DNA from 3 places in the Pseudoalteromonas sp. MMG022 genome. Region 2 is predicted to be linked to each of the others. Evidence: predicted binding sites of a transcription regulator. Region 2 holds the regulator's gene; each other region holds the start of a gene.

The links. Region 2 encodes sigma-54, which starts transcription at its own class of promoters, with help from an activator protein. Its sites were predicted from a motif close to GTTGGCACGNNNNTNGNNT; they were not measured.
Region 1: the regulator sigma-54 is predicted to act here: its motif matches at 3,894-3,912, upstream of L1070_RS12240 (BON domain-containing protein).
Region 3: the regulator sigma-54 is predicted to act here: its motif matches at 1,490-1,508, upstream of L1070_RS03895 (LPP20 family lipoprotein).

What each region holds. Positions count from the first base shown of each region.
Region 1 covers NZ_JAKFZQ010000012.1:41,717-47,457, reverse strand. The annotation lists gene L1070_RS12270 (hybrid sensor histidine kinase/response regulator) at 1-7, shown strand, start outside; gene L1070_RS12265 (hypothetical protein) at 46-300, opposite strand; gene L1070_RS12260 (hypothetical protein) at 308-718, opposite strand; gene L1070_RS12255 (hypothetical protein) at 720-1,067, opposite strand; gene L1070_RS12250 (mechanosensitive ion channel family protein) at 1,518-2,414, shown strand; gene L1070_RS12245 (outer membrane beta-barrel protein) at 2,629-3,210, opposite strand; gene L1070_RS12240 (BON domain-containing protein) at 3,300-3,857, opposite strand; gene L1070_RS12235 (PA2169 family four-helix-bundle protein) at 4,331-4,777, shown strand; gene L1070_RS12230 (DUF1328 family protein) at 4,803-4,979, shown strand; gene L1070_RS12225 (hypothetical protein) at 4,984-5,175, shown strand; gene L1070_RS12220 (TonB-dependent receptor) at 5,230-5,741, opposite strand, start outside.
Region 2 covers NZ_JAKFZQ010000004.1:104,641-110,381, forward strand. The annotation lists gene ptsN (PTS IIA-like nitrogen regulatory protein PtsN) at 1-388, opposite strand, end outside; gene hpf (ribosome hibernation promoting factor) at 391-678, opposite strand; gene L1070_RS04925 (RNA polymerase factor sigma-54) at 706-2,223, opposite strand; gene lptB (LPS export ABC transporter ATP-binding protein) at 2,282-3,007, opposite strand; gene lptA (lipopolysaccharide transport periplasmic protein LptA) at 3,010-3,537, opposite strand; gene lptC (LPS export ABC transporter periplasmic protein LptC) at 3,527-4,081, opposite strand; gene L1070_RS04945 (KpsF/GutQ family sugar-phosphate isomerase) at 4,187-5,158, opposite strand; gene L1070_RS04950 (calcium/sodium antiporter) at 5,170-5,741, opposite strand, start outside.
Region 3 covers NZ_JAKFZQ010000003.1:151,809-157,549, reverse strand. The annotation lists gene flgA (flagellar basal body P-ring formation chaperone FlgA) at 1-121, shown strand, start outside; gene flgM (flagellar biosynthesis anti-sigma factor FlgM) at 191-517, shown strand; gene flgN (flagellar export chaperone FlgN) at 510-938, shown strand; gene L1070_RS03895 (LPP20 family lipoprotein) at 976-1,455, opposite strand; gene L1070_RS03890 (flagellar assembly protein T N-terminal domain-containing protein) at 1,564-2,757, shown strand; gene L1070_RS03885 (DUF1203 domain-containing protein) at 2,814-3,296, opposite strand; tRNA gene L1070_RS03880 (tRNA-Arg) at 3,409-3,483, opposite strand; gene L1070_RS03875 (FlgO family outer membrane protein) at 3,561-4,220, opposite strand; gene L1070_RS03870 (FlgO family outer membrane protein) at 4,229-4,906, opposite strand; gene L1070_RS03865 (FlgO family outer membrane protein) at 4,920-5,516, opposite strand.

The DNA.
Region 1 (5,741 bases), on a different contig from region 2:
ACTGTAAATCATACGGGCGAAAAATAAGAATACCTGTCGAGATGGTCAACTGAGCTGCTTTATCATTTGTCTCATGCGGACTAATTGCCGCAACGTTCCAAATTTATTTGACCCAGAAACATAAACACCAGCGACTACCACGCCTGTCAAAACGATAGGCGATGAGATGACTTCTTTTAATTGCGCACACATACAGGTTTTAATAACCTGATGGCGTAAAGTGCTGCGTAGGTAATGTGCTCGGCGCTCATTCACTTCTTTATTCGCAGCTTGGTATATGTATTTAGCTAGATAAGTCATGTTGAACCTATTTACTATCAGCGTTAAAGAAGTCGTCCAGTAAATCTCCACTGGCTTTGTCAAATAATCGCACAGCCGTTGCGGTTAGGTAATAAACCAATGCAACATTCAGTGCCATCACCAAACCTGCTGAGGCATACCAGCTAAACCCCGTTGATACCAAAGCATAGGCAAGCACCACTTGAAGGCTCGCCCAGACCATCATCATCAACATCACCGCTGCAACAATAAGCGAGAAGATGGTCACAAGCAGCTTTAAGTTCGCCTTTAACTTTGCTTTGAGTAAATTCGAGTAGCTCGAAAAGATGTCGATATAACTTGCAACCAACTGGCGTCCTTGATCCGAAAGCGCATCAAACTGCGCTTTCAGATCAACTGAGCCTTGCTCTTTTTGTGAAGAACCAAGTGACTCTTTCATCTTATTTCTTCCTTAAAAATAACGTCAGCAACATACCCGCTGTAAAGGCAAACCCAGCTGTTTTCACGGGGTTTTCAGTTGCATACTTTTTAGCGCCCGATTTGTTCCACTTTTGCTGAAGTAGTCTTGACTGTGCTTTTATCGCAGTTGCAGATTCACCACTTTTCGCCCTTAGCACCTCTTCAGCATGAGCTGCACTCGAGTGCAAGCCATCAACTGTATGATGAAGAGTGTCTGCCACTTTATCTGATACAGGGTGCTCCTCATCACTGTATTGCGCGTGTGTTGGCTGATCTTTAGAGTTAGACTTACGATTAGAGTTACTTGTCGCTGTATTTGTAGTAGCCATGATTAATCCTTATAAAAAGTAAATGTCACTTGTATAAAGCAATCAACAGGCCAAACTTAAATAACTTAAAAATCAAAGTCTTATATAAAAACTCAATATTGAATTGTAACCTATACAGTCTGAGTGAGAAAAATTTACACTGTACAATTTTCGTACCCGACAAAGTGAATACGTGTGCTTGAAAAGTTACTCGTGCTGAAAGCAAGCGTGTCGCACACCACAGAGAAAAACAATCATAATTAAAGTATTAATATTTACACCTTAGCGTACCACTCATTTGTGATGTAGGTTCTTCCAACATTGTGAAGAAATTACAGGTAAAAATTTACCACCTTCCCGCCCCTCTCCACGCATCGCTCACAACATGTTGTTTCAACTAACTTTTAATTAAGGGCTGGTTGGCATAATAACTGCGACACTGTACCTTTCAATTTAACACGGTGAAGCCATATGGATATTTTATCGTTAGAGAAGTTTTGGCAGCTCATACATGAAAAAGTAGAAGCTTGGGTTGAACTAAGCATTAAAAATGTACCCAACCTCATTGTTGCCATCATTATTTTTGTACTATTTCTTTTCTTATCCAGCCTAATTGCTAAGTGGTCACTCAAGCTACTCAAAAGGGCATCTAACTCTGTTCAAGTCGCAGGGTTACTAGCGGCAATCATTAAGCTGGTTGTAATAGCCATAGGCTTTTTCTTCGCTTTGGATATTATGGGGCTCTCTGGTGCGGTCGCGTCACTTTTAGCTGGTGCAGGAATTATTGGGCTTGCTATCGGTTTTGCATTTCAAGATATGACAGAAAACCTCATTGCGGGTGTCGTCATGGGGATACGTAAGCCGTTTAGGGTAGGTGATATCGTAGAAACAAGTGATACCTTTGGTACGGTTAAACAAATCAACCTGCGTAATACGCTAATCGAGAACTTCTATGGACAGCTTCATATAATCCCAAATAAAATACTTTTCAAACATGACCTTAAAAACTATTCGAGTACAGGTAAGAGGCGTATAGAGGTAGCCGTCGGTATATCTTATGCCGACGATATTGACAAAGCTCGAGATGTTATAGAAAAAGCGATTAATGAGCATGAGTTTGTTATAAACAAACAAGAAACCGCTGTCTATGCCAGCCACTTTGGTGATAGTGCAATAAATTTACTCGTTTGGTTTTGGATAGCATATCCAGGCAACGGGAACTTTATGGATATTCGTCACAAAGCCATTGTTACCATCAATAAGGCACTCAATGAGAACGATATCCTCATACCATTTCCTATTCGCACGCTTGATTTTAATGCTAAGGGTGGGAAGACCTTGCAGGATATGCAAAAGCATGATGAGTAATTTGACTCGCTAAAGAACGTTAAAAATGGCCTGATACCAAAGCCAAAGATTTTTAATCATTTAACACGCTTGCTATAAGTAAGGTTAACTTAAATACGTGCGCCTTTCCCTGTTGAACCTTGCGCTCTTTATTTAAATAAAAACACCGCTATGATAAATCACAGCGGTGAAAAACAACATGTAAACTGGGCACTATGTTTGGAATAATTGTACGTCAAAATACATATTCAACAGACAAAGATGCCACATCCATATTCGGGTCTATTCTATCATCCAGCTCGTAGCGCTCATACTCCAGTCGCATGTTTACATTGTTAGTCACAGCGAAGGCAACACCCGCACCATAAAACCAATCGCCGCCATCAAGTTCAGTACCAACCCTACCTACTTCTGGAATATTGGCATAAATATCAGCATTCCACTCAAGCCACCCTCCTTTTGCATAGAGTGAAAATCTATTACTGAGTGGCGCAGAAAAACGCGCAGCTAACGAGACACCATCAAGCTCTGCATTGCTATCGATATCACTAGCTTCATCAAAGTTTTGATAGGCAAGCTCAACACTAAAGTATTCATTTAGAGCCGTACCGATATAACCCTTTAACATCGACTCATCTTCATCAAAGCTGGTATCGTTTTCTCTGTCATCCCACTGAAACGAATACTGACCATAGCCAATACCGGCATACACCTTAGGCTCACCATTAAAATCAAAGTAATTGCCTTGTGCAGCAGATGCTACCCCACTCATTGCTAAAACCATAGACGCAGCGGTAATTGAAGCGAATTTACGCATAATAATTCCTTGTGTATTTATAGAAAGTTGTGAATTGAAATTTAGTGATAAAAAAAGCGCTCATAGGAGCGCTTTTAAGCATTGGGTAATTAAGATTCTTTAACGATTTTTAGCTCTGTATTAACATCACGTACGTCAGCTGTATTCTTCGCTATGGCTACAGCGAGCTGCTTCTCTGAAGAAGAAGCCACTTCCCCACGCAATGTTACTTCGCCGTTTTCAACATCAACTTCAATGTCGCTGGCATCAACATCCGTATCAAATAGAAAGCGTGTTTTAATCACGGTAGCTATTTTAGCGTCCGTAAATGTAGACTTATCCATATGGTTGCTTTTATCTTGCTGAGCGCTCTCAACGATGGTGATCTGGTTCTCAACCTCTTTTACTCCGTCGATCCCCTCAACGAGTTCTTCAGCGAGTTTTTTATCTACGCTACGCTCAACTTTACCAGTCAGGATAACTACCCCCCCCTTGACATCGGTGTTGATGTCAAAAGAATCTAGGTTCGTGTTAAATAGCAGCGTAGCTTCTGCTTTACCATCTATCCAAGCATCGCTTGCTTCTTTCTCCCACGTGTTATCTTTAGCGCTTGCTGAGGTTGCAGCCAAAGTTGAAGCCAATGCGATAGTAATCAATGTGCGTTTCATAATCATTCTCCTTAAATTATTTGGTCGAATTAGATGAAGCACAACGCATACCAAAAGTAAAACATCATATAAATCAAACAAATAAAAGAAAACCTTAGTTCTATATGCGCCTCTATTGCATTGAACATGAAATTTTTACAGGTAAAATATTCACGGCCTTTGTAACTTTTTGACAGGCTATGTCAAACAACTGCACTGTTATCCATCTACTTGCTATCACTAGACGTCGCAATACAGGCTCATTCGTTTTTTAAAGTACCAAGCTTACCCATCACACACTGTTATAAATCACATGAGTCACAATCATGCAAAAATTACGTGAAGTGATTACAACCATTAAGTAAAAATTACATCTTCCTAGTTAAAAACCCCATAACCACATGAAAATAAAGTAAAAACAATATGGCATAGGACATGCTTGATGATATTTGAACACGCAAAGTTTAATTTGTTGAAGATTAAGGAGAGAATATATGACGCATCCCAATCATGATTTAAGTACAGTTAAAGAACTGATCAAAGTACTAAATGCAGGCGTAGAGTTTTACACGCAAGCCAAGAAGAACATTGACAACCTTATACTGGCACGAATTTTTGAGAAAAATATTCTCGATAAGGCACAGGCCGTATCTGAGCTACAAAAATTCATAGTTGCCGATGAGGGTAAAATTGAAGATGACAACGCGTTAAGCGTTGAACTTCGAGAGTCCTATACTAAAGTCATTTCGCTTATTAGTACGGATAAAGAGCATACCTACCTTTCTCAGCTTGAAGAGGTCGAAGATAAAGTACTGAGAAAAATCGACAGAGCTTTAAAGCAAGACTTACCACCTAGCTGTACACTCGCCCTCAATCAAATCCGCTCGGTGATGCAGGCAAACCATGATGAGATGAAAGGCCTGAAAGAAACTACGGCTTAACAGCCTAAGTACAAAGGAGGTTCCCATGTTACGTTGGTCACTTATTTTTTTAGTACTTGCGCTTATTGCCGCTGTATTTGGTTTTGGTGGCATCGCGGGTGCAGCAGCTAGCATTGCGAAGATTTTGTTCTTTATCTTCGTTGCTTTTTTAGTGCTGTCATTTCTTCTGTCGTTAATAAATAAATCAAAAGGAACAAGGTGATATTATGAATAGCTTAAAAACATTGATACAAGTCTTTGGTGCAGCAACACTATTGACACTAGCTGGTTGCTCTGACGGCCCTGCCGAGGAAACAGGCGAAGAGGTTGATGAAATGGTCACTGACGCTCAAAACGCTGTCGAAGACGCTTGTGAAAACCTCAAAGAAGCAGCGAAAGCAGAAAACGAAAACTGTTAATAACACAAACTAAGCTCAAAAGTGCGCCCCCCGCCTTTTGAGCTTTTCAACGAGCTAAAAGCTGGCGGTGACGACAACTTCCCAATTACGGCCCACTTGTGGCAACACTGAATTGTAAAACCCTTGAGTGCGTGAAAGGTTACCATCAGCACTTGTAAATGCATTGCCCGAGTCGGCAGGTCCAAGCCCAGAATGATATATTTGACTATCAAATAGATTGTTAATTTTAACGTGAACACTGAGCCTATCACTGCGCCACGTCAAATTTAGGTTCGTTGTCAAATAGTCTCCAAGCTTAATTCCCTGTGCTCTTAATGGGTTTCTTAAGTAAAGGTGCCGAGAAGATACATAGTTAAACCGAGTATTTACACTCCATTGGGAAGTAACCGGCACATTAAAACCAATATTCAGTTTGTGTGGCGCTATATCACCCAAGGGCAATCGATACTCTTCGCATAGCGTGCTATCTTGCTTACAGGCTGCGCTGCCACTACCTATCCAACGGCCACGCTGATGATCATAGTTGATATAACTCGTAACATCAGTATAACTGTAGTTTATGTAAC
Region 2 (5,741 bases):
AGAATTCTTTATTATTTAGCTTTTCGGCAATGGCTGCAAGGGTTTTCAAGTGCTGTTGATTATCACCATCTGGGACTATCAGTGCGAGAAATATATCGACGGGACGGTTATCAATGGCATCGAAAGGGATTCCTTGCTGATTTACGAGTAACATAGCGGTAACTTCGTCGATACCCTCGATTCGGCCATGAGGGATTGCGATGCCCTTACCAATACCAGTACTCCCCAATTTTTCTCGGCTCATCAATGCATTTAGTATGTCATGTTGGCTTAGCTCTGGGAGTTGTTCATGCGCTAACTCACTGATGTATTCGAGAACCCGTTTTTTGCTATTAAAAAGGACCGCAGCTTTACTGCAGTCCTTATTGATAAGTGAGCTTAATTTCATGATTAGTGTCGAGTAAGCTTCTCTTTGTGTTTAATTACTTGGCGATCTAACTTATCGATAAGGCCATCGATCGCAGCATACATATCTTGATGTTCCGTTGATGCAAATAACTCTCCACCATTGACGTGTAAAGTGGCTTCGGCCTTTTGGACCAGCTTTTCAACATCTAAGATCACATGTACATTGTTGATGTGATCAAAATGCCTTTCCAGCTTCGCAAACTTGTTGGTTACATAGTCTCTTAATGAATCAGTGATTTCTACATGACGACCAGTTAAATTTAGTTGCATAAGCATTTTCCTTCTTTGGTATTACGTCTAAATCAAGCTCTTACGCTGATTGGACGGTGGAATGGCTAACGACTCCCGATATTTGGCTATGGTGCGTCGGGCCACCTTTATTCCTTGCTCTGCTAGGATATCTGCTATTTTACTATCGCTTAATGGTTTCGCGGTATTTTCTGCAGCTACTAGCTTTTTGATAAGTGCTCGAATCGCAGTGGATGAACACTCTCCTCCGTTTTCTGTACTCACATGGCTTGAGAAGAAGTATTTCAACTCAAAAATGCCCCTAGGTGTATGCATATACTTTTGAGTCGTAACTCGAGAGATGGTTGACTCGTGCATCTCTACCATTTCAGCTACATCATTTAACACCATAGGCCGCATTGCTTCAGGGCCATGTTCAAAGAATGCCTGTTGTTGTTGCACAATGCAATTAGTAACTTTCATTAAAGTTTCATTTCTGCTTTCTAAGCTTTTAATGAACCATTTAGCTTCTTGAAGATGTGAGCGTATAAACTGACTGTCTGTGCTGGATTTCACTGAGCGTGACATTGCCGCGTAGTGATCATTCACTCTGATTTTTGGCATACAATCGGGATTTAACTCAACAACCCAGCGACCTTTGACTTTTTTAACTGATACATCTGGGATTACATATTCTGACTCTTCCCGAATAATACTCGCTGCGGGTTTTGGATTGAGCGAATGAATCAACGTCATAATTTCTTTGAGCTCAGTTTCCTTGAGCTTGGTCTTTTTCATCAAGGTGCGATAATCTCGGCTCGCTAAAAGATCAATGTGCTCGTTGAGTATCATTTTGGTTTCTTGGAGCCAAGGTGTTGTTTTTGGGTCAAATTGGTTTAACTGAATGCAGAGACACTCTTGCAAACTGCGTGCACCAATACCGACTGGGTCGAACAATTGAATACGCTTTAGTACTGCTTCTACTTCATCAAGTTCAATAAGCTCTTCAGTATTGCCGTCATTAAGGCTCTCTAGAATATCTTCGGTGCTCAGTGTCAGAGTACCGTTATCATCAATTGCCTCTACGATTGCGACAGCGATGCCATGATCCGTTGGACTAAAAGGAGTGAGCTCAAGTTGCCACATTAAGTATTCATGAAGGGTTTCAGTGGTTTCGCCTTGATAAACGGTTTCGTCTTCAGGCATAGGGCCGCTGCTGGCTGCAGGGGCGGCACTCATGTACTCATCCCAAGTAACATCCATGGCCAATTCATCGCTGACGGTATCTTTGCTCAGCGCCGCATCAGAGTCCATTTCATAGTCGCTAACGGCCTCTGCTTCATAGGTGTCCTGATCTTGGCTTGCATCGTCCTGGCTATTATCTTTACCATTTTTTTCTTGAGCATCACTATCAAGCTCAGAATCGGAATCAGACTCTTCTATTTCAAGAAGGGGGTTGCTATCCAGCGCTTCTTGAATTTCTTGTTGTAGATCCAGCGTACTCAATTGCAGCAAACGAATGGCCTGCTGTAATTGCGGTGTCATGGTAAGTTGCTGCCCCATGCGCAGCTGTAACGATTGCCTCATGTACCTTTAACAATCCTTCTTATTCTCTATTTTATTGTTGTGACCAAGCGTATATTAACTATAGCCTGAATTGTTCACCAAGGTAGACATCTCTTACTGTTTGATCCGCCAAAACATGTTCAGGCGTCCCAGATGCGATCAGTTCACCATGTGATACTATGTAGGCTTTTTCACATACATCAAGGGTTTCTCGAACATTGTGATCGGTAATAAGTACACCGATACCTCTATTTTTTAAATGTTCGATTATTTTCTTTATATCTAACACTGAAATGGGATCAACACCAGCAAAAGGCTCATCTAGGAGGATAAATTTTGGATTTGCGGCTAAAGCGCGAGCAATTTCAACACGACGGCGCTCACCTCCAGATAAAGCCATACCTAAACTGTCACGAATATGCTGGATGTTGAACTCATCCAATAACTCGTTTAAAACCTGCTCTCGGGCTTCTTTGTTTAGTGAGTTCCTCGTTTCTAGAATTGCCATCAAGTTTTGGTACACTGTTAGCTTTCTAAAAATAGATGATTCCTGCGGTAAATAACCTATACCAAGGCGGGCTCGGTTATGCATAGGCAATAGCGTAATATCATGATCGTTAATACAAACCGTGCCATGGTCACTTGGAACAAGGCCAACAATCATGTAAAAGCTCGTTGTTTTTCCAGCACCATTTGGACCGAGTAAACCGACTATGCTACCCGCTTCTACGCTTAGGCTAACGTTTTTGACAACTTGTCTGCCCTTGTAGCTCTTTGCCAGAGCCGTTGCGGTCAATACGCTCATAATTACTTACCTTGGTCTGGTTTTTTTGATTTCTTCTCAGGTACAAGAATGGTGTGTACTCGAGCGTTATCCTGTTCACCTCGCTCAGCACTGATCAGTTGTTTGTCCATGTCGTAGGTGATTGACTGAGCTTGAATAATCTGTCCAGACTGGTTGATAGAGGCATTGCCTTTGATGACCAAAGTACGATTAGCAACATCATAACGGATTTCCAGCGCGCTGGCGGTAAGTTCAGTTCCATCTAGCTGCTTTTCAATAAAGCGAGCAGGGTTGCCCGTTGCTACGAGGAGTTGTTTATTATCGCCTAATTCTTCTCGGCGATGAACTTCTAATCTGTCGGCATTGATTTTACGGTTGCCATGAATGATTTCGACATTCTGTTCAAATATGCCAATATTGGTTTTTAGCATGGCTTGTTGCTTACCCGCTTTGATGGAAACCTCACTGGTCGTCTTATTTTGCTGCGCGTTAACGCTGTGGCATAGGAGCAACCCAAGCAAGGTTACAGTAAATAATAATTTATTGGTCATAATAAATAGTTCGAGTATGGTTTATTAATTCAATTATATCGGTGTTTAAATCGGCATAGAGACCTTTGCCTGTAATCTTTAAACTCGGTCCAGTAATTTCAACTGGTCGTTCCGACTGCATTAGTCGCTCATTTATTTCAACGCGTATATTGTCTGCTTTAATCAACGAGATCATCGCACCCGTCGTAAGATTTTGAGCTTCTACATTTCCTTCTAACATCAGCGTATTATTTTCATACAAAGTGGCCTCTTGGGAAGAAATCAGCCAGCTTTGTGAGCCGTTATACAAGTTAAATACCGGCGCAGTAAAGTGGCTAAATCCAAGTTCTTGATATAGCTCCATTTTAACAGCCGTGACCGTGTAAGTTCTGACGCCAGCCTCATTATATGAGGTTTGTTGTAACTCAGTTGCGATATAATCTGGTTTCGCAATTATGTCACTCTGTTTACTCGTTTTTGGGGTTTCCTGTGTTAGATAGGGGTACCAAAGCCAAGTCATTGATATGACAAAAATAATAAGCAAAATGGCTCGACTGCTACTCATTACAAGTTTCCAAAACGTGGTCGCAGCGTTACGCTGTACCTCAAACTAAAATGCGTTTGATGAATAAATAATGAATGACACTCTGTTGTCACAGATATCTCCATGTTAAAGCACCCCTGCGCGAAGCAAATCTTGAGTGTTGAGTGCGCCAATAGGGCGGTTATAGTCATCTATGACAACCAAGCCATTGATTCGTTTAGTTTCCATGATATTTAAAGCCTCTGCGGCTAGCATATCAGCTTTTGCTGTTGTGCAGTTCACCGTCATTGCTTTGTGAATCGGTGTGTGGTGTAAATCAACCCGTTGCTCGATAATACGTCGCAAATCTCCATCAGTGAAAATACCAATTAGTTCATTGTGCTCATTTACAACGGTGGTCATACCGAGCCCTTTTGCTGACATTTCAAAAAGCGCATCTTTAATCGTACTTGTATATGAAACAATCGGGACTTGTTCATCTTTGTGCATGATTTCATTTAACGTCAGCAATAAACGTTTGCCCAAAGAGCCACCTGGATGTGACAGTGCAAAATCATCGGCGGTAAAGCCCTTCGCTTCGAGTAACGCAACGGCCAGTGCATCACCCATAACAAGCGTTGCAGTGGTGCTGGCTGTTGGTGCTAGACCAAGTGGGCAAGCTTCTTTTGAAATGGCAATATTGAGGTGAATGTCAGATAGTTTTGCCATTGAAGAAAGAGGGTTACCCGTCATCGTAATTATTTTTGCACCAATACGTTTTATCACGGGAATAATATTCAAAACTTCACTTGTTTCACCTGAGTTTGAGATCAACAATACAACATCCTGTTTGGTGATCATACCCAAGTCGCCGTGGCTTGCTTCTCCTGGGTGAACAAAAAATGCCGGCGTGCCTGTACTTGCAAATGTTGCAGCGATTTTGTTACCAATGTGTCCCGACTTTCCCATACCGATAACAATAGTGCGGCCCTGACAATCAAAAATAGCCTGACAGGCGCTTGCAAAGTGCGTGTCAATATACTGGCCAATTTCGGTGATGGCTTGCTGTTCTATCTCAATAACTCGCTGAGCGGTATCAATAAACTGCTTCGATAACATGAAAGTGGATCCTAGGTAATTATGTAGTACATATAGCCAATAAACGCTGCGAGTAAAAGGCCACCTTCAAAGCGGTTAATGCGACGCGTTCCAGTAAAACTCAGACTCATGAAAACCAATGCTAAAGTTGCACCTAACATGATGTAAATATCGCGGTTGGCGATATTGCTATCAATGTTCGCGGGATTAATAATGCCAGCAATAGACAGCACGGCCAATATATTGAATATATTAGAGCCAATAATATTACCAAGTGCAAGGTCATCTTCTTGCTTTAAAACACCAGCTACGCAGGCTGCGAGCTCAGGTAAACTTGTGCCTATGGCGATAATTGTGAGACCGATCAGCAGGTCACTCATGCCAAAATATTTTGCAATATCAACCGCAGCATCAACTAAATATCCAGAGCTGACAGGGAGCAATACCATGCCGACGATTAGCCATAGTAAGGCTTTGCTTGTCGGTACGTCATTAGGCACCTCTTCACAGGCTTCATTGATCAGTGGGTCATTACTGTTGCCACTTTTTTTTGTGATAATGATCAAGGTGAGTAGAAATACGATAAATCCTACTAATAATGCGG
Region 3 (5,741 bases), on a different contig from region 2:
AACGGGAATAGCTTTGCAAGATGGAAACATCGGTGAGCAAATTCAAGTTAAAAATCAAAAGTCTGGAAAAATACTTTCGGCAAGGGTAAAAGATGTTGATTCTGTTGAGGTCAATATCTAAAATTTTTGCTAAAGTTATACAAGTAGCAGCCGATATTCTAAACAAGAAAGTAATTTTTGGGTCACAATCATGGTAAATAACGTTAAAGGTCAAACGCAATCTAGCAGCGTGCTTAATAATATTAAGCAACAAAAAGCTGAGTTGCAAAAAAATGAAGCAAATGCGAGTAGCAATGCGCAAACTAAAGCGCCTGAAAAAGCCGCATCTGATTCTGTTAGCCTAACACCTCAAGCTAAGCAGTTGAAAAGCCTGCAGGACAAAGCGCAAGATGCGCCAGCATTTGACAATGAAAAGGTAGCTGAACTTAAAAAAGCTATCAGCGAAGGCAAGTATCAAATAGACGCTCAAAAGTTGGCGAAGAATATTGCTGCATTCGAGTTTGACATGTATGGATGATCAACTCTCACTTTGCATACATAAGCTAGAGAAGCAGCTCACTCATTTAACAACTCTGACCCTGTTGTTAGATAGTGAGCTTGATGCGTTGGCGGCCAAGAAAGGTGATGGACTGAAGGGTCTCGCTAAGGAAAAGTTACAGCTACTCAACACAATTCAAAAAGTTGACAAAGAACTGTCAGGCTTTGATAAGAGTTTATTTCAACAACAAGAAGCCAAAGATTACGCTTCAAAAATTGATGCACTACTGCGAGAGTGTAAGCACAAAAACGAAGTAAATGCGCATGCAGCACACTTAGCACATCTAAGTGTAAGAGAGTTAAAAGATATTTTGATAGGTGTGCCCTCTTCCGTTACCTACAGCCAAGATGGTGCTGTCGTTTCACGAAATAACGAACTCGTTAAAAATCTAAAAGCATGATCGTCAGGCTCTGTGATTAACAGAGCCTCAAGCCACATCAGTAATAAGTAACCCGCTTGATTTTTCTAGGTTTCACTTGAGTAATGTACAAATCATGTACACGCTTCATATCAAGCTCAAGTTCTGTCACATATGTGTCGCCTGCTGAATAGCTCTTCACTACTTTTGCGCCTCGAATGACACCATTCACTTGACTCTGCAATCCATCGTTTTGTGCTATCGCACCTTTTACCGTCATCGTTGACGAGATATTTTGGCCATAAACCTGCTCAGTCAGTTCACGATATGCTTCTAGTTTTGAAACCTTAACAGCCATAAGCATTTTTTGCGTGTCATTTTCTCCAGGCTGAGCACTCAATGGCGCATACCCAATTGCTTTTAACACGGGGTAATGATCTGGTTCAATGTACTCGTATTCAATATGCTTGTCGAAAACACTACTACAACCAGTTAGAATAAACAGTAAACTTGCCGTCACTATAAAATTAGCTAGATTTATCGTTCTACTGATGTCCATCTTTGCTCACCTCATAAAAATAATGCATTTCACGATGCACAATCCTTGCCAAAAATTATGGTACATGAATTGCTTTAGTTAACTATCAATCTTTCGAGGTTCTATATTATGATGAAGGCAATCACATTATTCGCACTATGTGTGATGAGCTTAGGCGTTAAGGCTGAGTGGTATGAGGTAGTTGGCTATGCTAGCACCCAAGGGCGTGATGTATCTCAAGCTCGTCAAGCAGCCGTAAAAGATGCTATCACACAAGCACTTATATTCTCAGGAGCAACCGTGACTAGCGTGCAAAGCGTTGCTGATGGGGTCTTGGCTCAAGATGATTTGAAAATAAAATCTCATGGTGAAATTCAACAAATTAACCTCGTCAGTGAAAGTAAAGAGCAAGATCAATATACCGTCACACTACATTTAGATATTTATGCGACAAAGGGACAATGTTTAGCACAACAATTTAATAAGCAAATAGCCATCACGCAAAGTCAGCTAACTCAGCCGCACCAAGCAAGACTGGGTCAAATATTTGACATATCTAAATCGGTGTCACAAAGACTGTTTAATACTCTGAACGAGCGCACCAATGCGGTTAAGCCTATCCCTTACTTGAATACCGCAATAAACGTGCAAGAGTATTTTACGCAACAGTTTGACTACAATCACTTGCTTGTTGAAACGATTGCCATGAATAGTAACAGCCAATATGTACTACTAAGTCAAATCACAGATGTAGCTGGGTTGGATAAACTCAATAACGACTACGCGTTCTGGCAAGATGATGAATACCTGAGAAGTTTTAAGATAGATTTTGCGCTTTATGATGCCATGACCTTTGAAAAAGTATGGTACCAACACTATACAACTCAAGGGATTTGGCCTTTCGAAAAGACTGAATTAATTGATGTATACAGCGAAAAATTTTGGCGCTCTCATTATGGGCAGCGCATTCAGGAAGTTTTTAATAAAGTGAGTCAAGACCTCAATACAGCTGTGTCATGCATTCCCACTAAAGGTAAAATTCTATATTTAGACAGTGAGCAGGTTGTCATCAACTTAGGTAAAGATCATGGCCTGGAACCTGGCAAGGTATTAACTATCATGCATCGCAGCGATATCATGATGGGTAATGGCAATATCATTAACTCAACGACAAAAACAATAAACCAGCTCAAAGTAGTCAATGTAAATATGCAAAGTGCAACAGCGGTAAACTTAAATACTCGCCCGCTTAGCAATGTACAACTCAATGATATTGTACAAGTACAAGTCAAAAGCGAAGAGAGTTTTGCTCTGGATAACTAGTAACTTTAATTCACTAGGTAGCGCGGTTTCTTCGCGCCACCTAGATCAACCGACTATCAATAGCTCTCAGCTCGATAAGCTACACAGCTATAACACCCAGGGCTCGCATTGTGAATGTGCACGTAATCAATTTCTGGATTAGCGAATATCTGATGTATCACTCCCTTTACCTGTTCCCCTTGTACAATAACGGCTTCCAACATGTCATGATGTGCGCTATACCCTCGCAATGACAGTAATCGCTGGCTCAGTACTTCGGGGATCTCATTCACCGATAGGTTAGCTGTTTTTGCCTGCTCTCTTACAAAGATTGGGCCAGATGAACGATAAGGAGAAGTACTATCATGATGAAAAAAGTGCACAAGCATAACTCGCTCCCCAACCTGTGCATCAACTAAAGAAACACGACATGGGAAGCCTGGCATAGAGTCCACATAAACCCACCTAGCATCGACCGCAGCTAACGCGCTCTGATCCAAAGACATCAGTGGTGTGAAAAGCTCTAAATCTAGCGCTTTAATAATAAAATCAGTGTTCATATGCCCACCCTAGTTAGAATAAAAGGCGAGTATAAGATCGATGACTTTATGGGGCTGGCTATAAATGGAACTGTCGCTATGTAAAATCTGATCTGAGATGGGTATTAAGAGCTGGCGGCCCCTGCAGGAATCGAACCTGCAACTATCCCTTAGGAGGGGACTGTTATATCCATTTAACTAAGGGGCCAAAGTGACTAAAAGTATAGCCCTTTGGCTTCTTTAATTTCAATACTTTTTTATAAAAGTCAGCAACTTAATTATGCTTTAATTGACGCTGGACAAGACGATATTTGCGCTTTGTAGCACATAATGAGGCAGCAACTTCGTACTTGTCGCAATCACTTGCTTTGAATCTATATCTATCACACGCGCATTTACCTCCACCCCCATACTGCGATATATCATCGTGCCTGAAAGTATATGACTAGCAATACGTTGATTCGTTAGTGCCTTCACCTCTCTTGAGAATGAAAAGTCGCCACTGGAGGTTACAGAAACCGAATTAGCAGTTTTAAAATCTACGACCCCATAGCCAAACTTTTGTAGTTGGTGAATAAAGGTTTCCGCTAGCTGATTTCCTAATTGATTTGTAGTACGCAAATTGTTGTCAAAATCTACAAATGATGCTACTGCAATACTAATATCTTGCTCAGAATTCATGGTATCTACCAAATCAAGCGCCATTTGTTCGACATAATTTGCTAAACGTAAGTGATGTTGAGATGGGTTAAAGCGACGTGTATTTTGTAGCGCCGAAAACTCGTCCGCTAGTTCGTCCTCAATTAACTGTTGCTTGGTTTGAGCATTGCTGGACTGGTTGTGTGCGGTACGCTCTTCTTCTACATAGATCTTAGTTGGGATCAGAAGTTGGCACCCACTAAGCGCAAGTACCAGTGTGCTCAGAAGGTAAATTCGCTGTTTCATACTATACCTCAGTTACTGGCTTTTTTTAGTAAAATACCATCCGTTCTGTAGCTATTACCTAATGCATCAACTACAGATTGGGGGATAAATCCTTGCGCAGAACCAACCACAGCTTTACTGTTTATGCCTACTATACGTGCGTTAACCAACACCCCGCCTTGGTGATTAACTAAAGTACCAGCAAGTACATATTGAAAGCTCTGTGTTTCATTCAATTCCAAATAATCTCGACTAAACACAAAATCGCCATCTGGGGTCACTCGCATATAATCTGTCGTTTTAAAATCCACTACCGCAACACCAAACTTATGTAACTCATGCATAAAGCTTTCTGACAATTGATTGCCAAGTAGTGTCGCTTGATCATAGTTATCATCTAAATAAACAAAACTAGAGACCGCCAAAGGCGTTTTTGAATTAACATATTGCAGGTTCTCGACCATATCTTGCATTATTCCACGTACATAGTGGTTAATGTTTTTGCGGCTCATACTAGCCATCTGGCTCGCCGTGTTGGGTATTGCATTACGAGACTGAAAAGCTTCTTTTGGTGCACTTGGAGCCTTTACACTGCGCTGCCCACTTTCGACAGTCTCTTGTTGCTGCGTAGGCTTCTCCCAACTGCTCATCATGTTCGCACAGCCAACACTCAACGGTAGTAGTAAAATATATAAAAAATTCTTCATCGTATGTTCCTCATCAATATTCACTACGATAGATCAAGCCATCGCGTTGCTGTACTTTTTCATCTGACCACATCACATTGATGGGGATCTCTGCTGTCGCCGCAGAGACAATTCGGCCACTTTGCATATCTATAAGTCTAGCATTAACAATATATGCATGTTGCTGCTGGGTTAATGTTCCTGCGACTATAAAGTCAATGTTCTGACGTTCACGCAAATTCTCTAGATTACGACTAAGCATACTGTCGGCATTCGCAAGCAAAGTAAGTTGGTCTTCTAAACGGTGCTCTACTGTGTGATAACCTAACTGAGTGAATTGAGTTAACAAGCTTTCTTGGATCTGCTGACTTAAACCTGAAGCTTGCTGATTTGCTAGTTTCTCACCTAAGCCATCGGCTTTAAAAAAGCTCATCACAGCGATTCTAGCATTACGCTTTCGGACACCAGAAATATTGCTTAGCTGTACACTTAAATCCCCCACATATTGGTGAACAGTATACGCAGCCATTTTCTTTTCAGGGGTGACGTACAATGTATGTTGCTTTTTGGCATCATTGGGGCTTTGACACCCAATCAAGCCGACACATAGCGCAAGTAGTAAAAACCGCATGATTATTTAACCTAAGTAAATTACTCTGCTTAGCAAATGCAAAAAGCATACCCAAATTATTGGTTCTACGAGTACTACATATTTAAACCCATATTCCTAACTTGCTTGAGCATGGTTACGCTGACCTACATAAAGTTATTATCGGCTGCCTCTTTCATAATTTTAATATGGCAATACTTTGCCGCTGTAATCACCTATACATAACAAAAAAGGCACCATATTAGG